One region of the Streptomyces sp. NBC_01775 genome, then DNA from elsewhere that is predicted to be linked to it. Evidence: riboswitches for the same ligand, from Rfam matches in the RefSeq annotation. Region 1 holds a riboswitch; the other holds the start of a gene.
The links. A riboswitch is a leader RNA that binds a small molecule or an ion and turns the genes downstream of it on or off. The one in region 1 is predicted to bind cobalamin.
Positions count from the first base shown of each region.

Region 2: another riboswitch for cobalamin. It lies ahead of metE (5-methyltetrahydropteroyltriglutamate--homocysteine S-methyltransferase); the one in region 1 lies ahead of OHB04_RS33035 (cobalamin biosynthesis protein).

Region 1 is NZ_CP109104.1:7,435,579-7,440,217, reverse strand. Features, by position in the region: gene OHB04_RS33045 (inorganic phosphate transporter) at 1-1,004, shown strand, start outside; gene OHB04_RS33040 (hypothetical protein) at 1,022-1,240, shown strand; cobalamin riboswitch at 1,550-1,669, shown strand; gene OHB04_RS33035 (cobalamin biosynthesis protein) at 1,843-2,838, shown strand; gene OHB04_RS33030 (cobyric acid synthase) at 2,835-4,367, shown strand; gene OHB04_RS33025 (putative cobaltochelatase) at 4,453-4,639, shown strand, end outside.
Region 2 is NZ_CP109104.1:1,557,616-1,562,254, reverse strand. Features, by position in the region: gene metE (5-methyltetrahydropteroyltriglutamate--homocysteine S-methyltransferase) at 1-1,476, opposite strand, end outside; cobalamin riboswitch at 1,661-1,883, opposite strand; gene OHB04_RS07205 (CBS domain-containing protein) at 2,075-2,497, shown strand; gene OHB04_RS07200 (NADP-dependent oxidoreductase) at 2,548-3,510, shown strand; gene OHB04_RS07195 (ester cyclase) at 3,544-3,900, opposite strand; gene OHB04_RS07190 (Lrp/AsnC family transcriptional regulator) at 4,480-4,639, opposite strand, start outside.

The DNA.
Region 1 (4,639 bases):
GCCTCCCCTCCAGTTCCTCGCACGCGCTGATGGGCGGGCTGATCGGCGCGACGGTCGCCTCGGTCGGCCTGGGCGCCGTGAACGGCGACGTCGTCGTCATGAAGGTGCTCATCCCCGCACTCGCCGCGCCGCTCGTCGCGGGCATCGCCTCCCTGTGCGCCACCCGGCTGACCTACCGCGTCGCCCGGAACGCCGACGAGGGGCAGACCGCCAAGGGCTACCGCGCGGGGCAGATCACCTCCGCCGCACTCGTCTCCCTCGCGCACGGCACCAACGACGCACAGAAGACCATGGGTGTCATCACCCTGGCCCTCGTCACCGGTGGCGCCCTGGCTCCCGGCTCCGACCCGCCCGTGTGGGTGATCGGCTCGGCCGGCCTGGCCATCGCGGCGGGCACCTACCTCGGCGGCTGGCGCATCATCCGCACCATGGGCAGGGGCATCACCGACATCGCGCCGCCGCAGGGCTTCGCGGCGCAGACCAGCGCGGCGGCCACCATTCTGGCCTCCTCGCACATCGGCTTCTCCCTCTCCACCACGCACGTGTGCTCCGGTGCCGTCATGGGTTCCGGCATCGGCCGCAAGGGCGGCGTCGTGCGGTGGTCGACGGCGGGCCGGATGGTCGTCGGCTGGGCGCTGACACTGCCCGCCGCGGCGCTGGTCGCCGCGGGCGCCGCCTTCCTCGCCGACCAGGGCGACTGGGGCGTGACGCTGGTCGCGGTGCTCACGCTCGCGATCTGCGGCACCATCTGGGCCCGCTCGCGCCGCGAGCCGGTCGACCACACCAACGTCAACGACGTCAGCCCGGCGACGGCCTCGGCAGAGCCGGCGTCCGAGTCCGAGCCCGAGCCGGAGCCGGCCGGGGTGGTCACCACCGCCATGCAGGTGGTGGCACCGCCCCCGCCGCCCGCCGGTGTGGGCACCACCACGGCGGCCGAGGAACGGGCGCAGCCCGGAACAGCGCGGACCGGTAATCGTCCCGCCTCGGCGACGAGTCTCGGCTAGGCAGGAAGGAAGACGACATGAGCATCGACTGGGCCGCACTCGGCCAGGTCTTCGGAGTCAGTCTGATCGCCACCGTCGGACTCGTCGGAGTCTTCACGCTGGGCATCGTCGGACACTCCTCCCGTGGCGACGCCGCGGGAGGAGGCCCCACAGCCCTGGCCCGTACCGGCGCCTACGCCTGCTACGCGCTGTGCCTGGCGGCGGTCGCCTTGGGGATCTACGTCATCGCGGCGTAGGCCCTCCCCGCCTCGGGGCAACAGCACAGACCTGCCTGGGGCAACAGCACAGAATCCGAGGCAGCGGTCCGGCCGGGGCGTCACCACTGGCGCCCCGGCCGGACCGCTGTGCCGTCGTGGGGTCATGGGCGGCGATCGCGTCACGTCGGAGCTGACGCGCGGCCGGGCCGGAGGGCGTGACCCGCGTACGACGGCACGCTCCGGCGCGCCCGTGGTGTGTCTGCTCACACAACCTCCTCGCAGGTCAAGGGCGAGTTGACGGGGTCACACTCGCGTGGTGGACTTCCGGTGCCAAACGGCGGCATGGAGAGGAAGCCGGTGCGAATCCGGCGCGGTCCCGCCACTGTCACCGGGGAGCGCACCCAGAAAGCCACGGCCCCGCACGGGCTGGAAGGCGGGGTCTGCGCGGATCCGGGAAGCCAGGAGACTCTCGTCGCCGGTCGAGTCGAGCCAGGGCGCGGACCCTGAGTGAGGACCAACACCATGCGTGGCTCAGCCGCCGTTTCCGTTCCTGCCGCGAGCGCGGCACCACACGCCTGCGGGCGGCCACGCGCCGCCGCTGCCGGGTCCCGGTCCCTTCGAGGCGCCACGGCACGCTGACGATGCGGCCTTCCGACGCCCATGTGTGGGGCGCTGCCCTCGGGTTCGCCGCCGACGCCCTGTTCGGCGACCCCCGGCGCGGGCACCCAGTGGCCGCCTTCGGCCGGGCCGCCGGTGCCGCCGAGCGGCTGATGTGGCGGGACGACCGAGCCACGGGCGCGCTCTACACCGCGCTGTGTGCGGGCGGTGCCACGGTCTTCGGGGGCGCGCTCGCCGGAGTTGGCAGGAGCGCCAGACGCGTCGGGCGCGCCGAAGAGGCGATATCCGGGCTGCGGGGCGCGGCACCCGTCGTGGTGACAGCGCTGGCGACCTGGACCGCGCTCGGGGGGACCGGCCTCGCACGCGAGGCGCGCGCCGTGGGCTCCGCGCTGGAGTCCGGCGACCTGGAACTGGCCCGCGAGTTGCTGCCCGCGCTGTGCGGGCGCGATCCGCAGGAGCTGGACGCGGCGGCGGTGGCGCGCGCCGTGGTCGAGTCGGTCGCGGAGAACACCTCGGACGCGGTGGTGGGCGCCCTCGTGTGGGGCGCGCTGGCGGGAGTTCCGGGGCTGACCGGGTTCCGCGCGGTGAACACACTGGACGCGATGGTCGGCCACCGTTCCCGGCGGCACCGCAGGTTCGGCTGGGCGTCGGCCCGCCTGGACGACGTGGCGGGCTGGCCCGGCGCACGGCTGACCGCCGCACTGGCCGCGCTCGCCGGGCCGGACCCGCGCGGCGCCGTACGGGCGTGGCGTACCGACGCGCACCGTCACCCCAGCCCCAACGCGGGCCCCGTGGAAGCCTCGTTCGCCGGGGCGCTGGGGCTGCGGCTGGGCGGCACGCTCTCGTACGGCGGCCGTACCGAACACCGTCCCGTGCTCAACTCCCCCGGGCGCACCGTCCGTGCGGCGGACATCGGCCGTGCCGTACGGCTCTCCCGGCGGGTCGGGCTGCTGGCGCTCGCGACCACCGCACTGACGGGGGCCGCGGTACGCCGCGTCCGCGAGAGGAGGACGCGATGAGCGCCAGGGGCGGACGTACCGGCGGCGGGCTGCTGATCGCGGGGACGACCTCGGACGCGGGCAAGAGCGTGGTGACGGCGGGCATCTGCCGCTGGCTGGCCCGCAAGGGCATGCGTGTCGCCCCGTTCAAGGCACAGAACATGTCCCTGAACTCCTTCGTCACCCGCGACGGCGCGGAGATCGGCCGCGCCCAGGCCATGCAGGCGGCGGCGGCCCGGGTCGAGCCCAGCGCGCTGATGAACCCCGTCCTGCTGAAGCCGGGCGGTGACCGCACCAGCCAGGTCGTCCTGATGGGCAAAGCCGTCGGCGAGATGTCCGCCAAGGGCTACTTCGGGGAGTACGGGCGCCGCGAGAACCTGCTGGAGCCCGTCGTCGCTTCCCTGGAGGAGCTGCGCCGGACACACGACGCGGTGATCTGCGAGGGCGCGGGCAGCCCCGCCGAGATCAATCTGCGCCGCAGCGACATCGTGAACATGGGCCTCGCCCGCGCGGCGCGGCTGCCCGTGCTGGTCGTCGGCGACATCGACCGGGGCGGCGTCTTCGCCTCCCTGTTCGGGACGACGGCACTGCTGGCGCCGGAGGACCAGGCGCTGCTGGCCGGCTACCTCGTCAACAAGTTCCGGGGCGACGTGCGACTGCTGGAGCCGGGCCTGGAGATGCTGCGGAAGCTGACGGGCCGGCCGTCCTTCGGAGTCCTGCCCTTTCAGCACGGGCTGGGCATCGACGAGGAGGACGGCCTGCGCCTGTCGCTGCGCGGGACCGTGCGCGAGGCGGAGAGCGCGCCGCCGCACGGCGGCGACGTACTGCGGGTCGCGGTCCTTCCGGTGCCGCTGATGTCGAACTTCACCGACGTGGACGCGCTGGCCGCCGAGCCCGGCGTCGTGGTGCGCTTCAGCGACCGTCCCGAAGAACTGGCCGACGCGGACCTGGTGGTGGTGCCCGGCACGCGGGGCACCGTCAAGGCGCTCGGCTGGCTGCGGGAACGGGGCCTGGCCGGTGCGCTGGCCCGGCGCGCCGCCGAAGGCCGCCCGGTGCTGGGCATCTGTGGCGGCTACCAGCTGCTCGGCGAGCGCATCGAGGACGAGGTCGAATCGCGCGCCGGAACCGTCGAGGGGCTCGGGCTGCTGCCCGTCCACGTGCGGTTCCACCAGGAGAAGACGCTGGCCCGCCCGGAGGGCACGGCGCTGGGTGAGCGGGCCGAGGGCTACGAGATCCACCACGGGGTGGCCGAGGTGAGCGGCGGCACGCCCTTCCTCGACGGCTGCCGCTTCGGCGCCGTATGGGGTACGCACTGGCACGGCTCGCTGGAGTCGGACGGCTTCCGGCGCGCTTTCCTGCGCCGCGTCGCGGCGGACGCGGGCCGCGACTTCGTGCCCGCGCCCGGCACCTGTTTCGCCGCGCTGCGCGAGGAACAGCTCGACCGGCTCGGCGACCTGATCGAGGAGCACGCGGACACGGACGCGCTGCTGCGGCTCATCGAGGAGGGGGCCCCGGTGGGGCTGCCGTTCGTCCCGCCGGGGGCACCGTGAGGACGCCGGGCCCCAAGGCCGCACCGGCCCCACCGGCCGCACAGGAACTCAAGATCCGACCGCACCTCAATGAAAGGACAGTCGCGTGAGCACCCCCTACCCGTTCACCGCCATCGTGGGCATGCGGGACCTCCAGCTCGCCCTGCTCCTCAACGCGGTCTCCCCGCAGGTCGGCGGAGTCCTCGTACGCGGCGAGAAAGGGACGGCGAAGTCCACGGCGGTGCGCGCGCTGGCGACGCTGATGCCGCACGTCGACGTCGTACCCGGCTGCC
Region 2 (4,639 bases), 5.9 Mb from region 1:
GATGCCGGTCTCCTCCTGGAAGGCCACCACCTCGCCGATCTCGGCCTTGATGCGCTCCTCGTACGCGGCGGCGTCGATACGGCCGGCGCGCAGGTCGGCCCGCGCGGTGCGCAGTTGGGCCGTCTGCGGGAACGAGCCGATCGTGGTGGTCGGCAGCAGCGGCAGCCCCAGGTGGGCGCGCTGCGCGGGGGCCCGCTGAGGGTAGGCGGGGGAGCGGTGGGTGTCCGCGTCGGTCACGGCGGCGGCGCGGGCGCGCACGGCGGGGTCGTGGGTGAGCGCGGAGCCCTCGCGCGAGGCCAGATCGGCCCGGTTGGCGGCGAGTTCGGCGGCGACGGCGCCGGTGCCCCGGTCCAGGCCCCGGGCGAGGGTGACGATCTCGCCGGTCTTCTGGCGGGCGAAGGCGAGCCAGCGGGCGATCTCGGGGTCGATGTCGTGCTCGGCGGTGGCGTCCAGCGGGACGTGCAGCAGCGAGCAGGAGGCCGAGACGTCGACCCGGCCGGCGAGGCCGAGCAGGGTGCCGAGGGTGGCCAGGGACTTCTCGAGGTCGTTGATCCAGATGTTGCGCCCGTTGACGACCCCGGCGACCAGCCGCTTGCCGGGCAGCCCGCCCACGGCGGCCAGTGCGTCCAGGTTCGCCGCCGCGGGGCCGGTGAAGTCCAGCGCGAGGCCCTCGACCGGCGCCTTGGCCAGCACGGGCAGGGCGTCCCCGAGCCGGTCGAAGTAGGAGGCGACCAGGAGCTTGGGCCGGTCGGTGAGTCCGCCGAGTTCCCGGTAGGCGCGGCCCGCCGCGTTCAGCTCGGCGGGGGAGCGGTCCTGGACGAGCGCGGGCTCGTCCAGCTGCACCCACTCGGCGCCCGCGGCCCGCAGGTCGGCGAGGACCTCCGCGTAGACGGGCAGGAGCCGGTCCAGCAGGGTCAGCGGTTCGAAGTCCGGCGCGACCCCGGGCGCGGGCTTGGCCAGCAGCAGGTAGGTGACGGGCCCGACGAGGACGGGCCGGGCCGTCAGACCGAGCGCGAGGGCCTCCTTCAGCTCGGCGACCTGCTTGGTGGAGTCGGCGGCGAAGACGGTGTCGGGGCCCAGTTCGGGCACCAGGTAGTGGTAGTTGGTGTCGAACCACTTGGTCATCTCCAGCGGTGCCACCTCCTGGGTGCCGCGGGCCATCGCGAAATAGCCGTCCAGCGCGTCGGCCTCGACGGCCGCGCGGTGCCGGTCGGGGATCGCGCCGGCCATGACGGTGGTGTCCAGGACGTGGTCGTAGTACGAGAAGTCCCCGGTGGGCACCTCGTGGATGCCGCTGTCGGCGAGCTGCCGCCAGGTGGCACGGCGGAGGCCGGCGGCGGTCTCCCGGAGGGCGTCCGCGCTGACGCGGCCCTTCCAGTACCCCTCGATGGCCTTCTTCAGCTCCCGGCTCTGGCCCTGGCGCGGGTAGCCGTACACGGTGGCGTGCGCTGCCGCGGCTGCGGACTCGGCTGTCACGGAACTCTCCTTCGCGAGCGTGTCTCCAGCGGTCCCGGTGCGGGACGAGGACGCGAAGGGTGGTGGCACGGCTGGATGGTGCGCCCGGCTGTGCGCGCCTGTCCGCCCTGCTGTGCGACTCCCCGGATGGTGTCCGGAGCGCCCCCGACCCGCCCTCGAGGTCACCGGGGACCGCACGCGGTCGGCCGCGTGCGGGCAACGGGCAGGTCTTCGGACTCGCGGGCGCGCCTGCCGGTCTCCCGGCGGGCACCTACTGGCCGTCGCTTCCCGGGACCGTACGGACCCAGTGCTCATGACGGCGGTCGTTCCCGCTCACCGCTGCGGGGCAGTCCCGGACTCCCACCGGGTTCCCTCTTACGACGCCTCCCGTCTGGCGGACGGGGCGAACCAGCTGCACCGCCAGCCTAGACGCCCCCGCGCGACGGTGGCCAGTGCGCCCGGACCACCCCTCCCGGCCCCCGCCCCCTCCCTCCCTGTCCGTCCCTGGCGTTTCAGCCCTCGGGCGGCTGGCAACCCGGGGGACGCCGCCTCATCGAGGCAGCCCCGACACGAGTGAACGAGCGCGAGCACCGAAGCAGGAGGATCAGCGATGACCACGATGGCAAACACGGTCCGCGACATCATGACCAGCGGCGCCGACTGTGTGCGTACCGACCAGACGGCGGCGGACGCCGCTCGGCTGATGAAGGAGCTGGATGTGGGCGCGCTGCCCATCTGCGGCAAGGACAACAAGCTCAAGGGCGTGGTCACCGACCGTGACCTCGTGGTGAAGGTGTACGGCGCCGACCGGGACCCCGCCGAGTTCTCCGCAGGCAGCCTGGGCCAGCACGAGGCCGTCACCATCGGCGCCGATGACAGCCCCGAGGACGTGCTCGCGACCATGGCCCAGCACCGGGTGCGCCGCCTGCCCGTGATCGACGGGGACCGACTCGTCGGCATGGTGGCCGTCGCGGATGTCGCCCGCACCCTCCCCCACCCGGACACCGGCGAACTCGTCGACGCGCTGTCCGCGGACTACTGAGCCGGGACCCAGCCACCAGGGAAGAGCATGACCACGATCCGGGGAAGAGCATGACCACGATGCGCGCGATCAGCCAGGACGCCTTCGGCGGGCCAGAGGTGCTGAAGCCGGTGGATAAGCCGAAGCCCCGCCCTCTGCCGACCGAGGTGCTGGTGCGGGTGGTGGCGGCCGGGGTGAACCCGGTCGACATCAAGACCCGCTCCGGCAGCGGCATGGCCGCCGTCCTGGGCGATCCCCCCTTCACCGTCGGCTGGGACGTCTCCGGCGTGGTGGAGGAGGTGGGCTTCGGCGTCCACACCCTCCAGCCCGGGGACGAGGTCTACGGCATGCCGTGGTTCCCCCGCGAGGCAGGCGCGTACGCGGAGTATGTGACCGCGCCCTCACGGCAGTTCGCCCGTAAACCGGAGTCGCTGGACCACGACCGCGCGGCGGGCGTGCCGCTGGCGGCGCTCACCGCCTGGCAGACGGTGGTCGACACCGCCCGCGTCCAGGAGGGCCGACGGGTCCTCGTGCACGCCGCCGCCGGGGGAGTGGGCCACTTCGCCGTCCAGCTCGCCGAGCACCTGGGCGCGCATGTCATCGGCACCGCGCGGCAGGACAAGCACGCCTGGCTGTACGAGCTGGGCGCCGACAAGCTCATCGACTACACCAAGGAGAGCTTCGAGGACCTGGTGAGCGAGGTGGACGTCGTCATCGATCTCGTCGGCGACGGCATCGACCACACGAGCACCCGCTCCCTGGAGACCCTGCGCGGGGACGGGCTGCTCATCGCCGTCCCCTCGGGCGTCTCGGAGGAATTGCTGGGCACGGCGCGGGAGCGCGGGCTGCGCGCCACCGGCTTCCTGGTCGAGCCGGACGGGCACGCGCTGGACCGTCTCGCGCGGCTCATCGACGACGGCGAGATCCATGTCGAGGTCGAGGACGTACTGCCGCTGGAGAAGGCCGCCGAGGCCCACCGGCGGAGCGCGACGGGCCGCACCAGAGGGAAACTCGTCCTGCGCGTTGCCTCCTGACCCGCCTGCGGTCTTCTCGGTTCGGCAGGCCGTTCAGCCGGTCTGGACGGAGGCGACCCAGTACTCGGTGAAGCGGCCGTCGCGGACCTGGAGGATGTCGTTGCCGAAGAAGGTGGTCACGCCGTCGTCCGTCCCGCCGCGCCCTGTCCACCGGCCCGCCACATAGCCGTCGCCCGCGAAGGGGCCGACCTGCACCTCGAAGCGCAGCGTCGTGAACATCCCATGGGTATGGGAGATCATTTCGGCCAGCTCGCCGGGGCCGTGGACGTCGTGCTCGGGCCAGTGTCCGACGAAATCGTCGGACACCAGCTCGCGCACGGCGTCGGCCGAGCCGTTCCAGGCCTCTTCGATCCACTGGCGGTACAGCTCTTTGGCAGCAGCGTCGCTCATACGGGCAGTGAATCACCCGCACCGCTGGTGAACAACCGCACCACCGCCCACTCAGGCCACCCAGTTCGGCCGTCGCGTGGCGGACGGGAAGGGCACGGCGAGGGCCACGAGCTGGTCCAGGACCGAGCCGCCCATGTCGGACGGACACGGGCCCGCTCGCGCTGCGGCATGAGGCAGCCGGTCGGGTTGTGGAAGTCGGGTATCAGGAAGGCCAGTTGAGGCACCGTCCGGCGCAGGGTGGACTCGATGATCCCGATGTCCCAGCCGGCGTCCGTCACGGGCACGGACACGGTGCGCGACCGCGCACGGCGCAGGGCCTCCAGCGCGTCGGGCAGGACGGGTTCTCGGTCATGACGCGGTCGCCGGGGCGGCACAGCAGCCCCAGGATGAGCGAGAGCGTGTGCTGCGCGCCGGAGGTCACCAGGATCTGCTCGGGCACGGTGGCCAGGCCCCGCCGGGTGAACCGTTCGGCGGCGGTGGCGCGCAGCTCCGGCAGGCCGAAGGGGTGGTAGCCGGGGGTGCGCGCGTGCGCGGACAGCTGCGGGGTGACAGATTCGTCCCATTGGCCCGGAGGGCGCGTCAGCGGGCTCTGCGTGAGAAGCGGGGTCGATCGGGGCCGGCCGGCTCGATGCGGCGGGACTGGACGTGCTCGTAGGCCATGGTGGTCTGCACGTCGGCGACTTCTCTGCGTTCGGTGAGGCGGTCGATGACGAAGGCGTACACGCCGTCGACGTCGGCG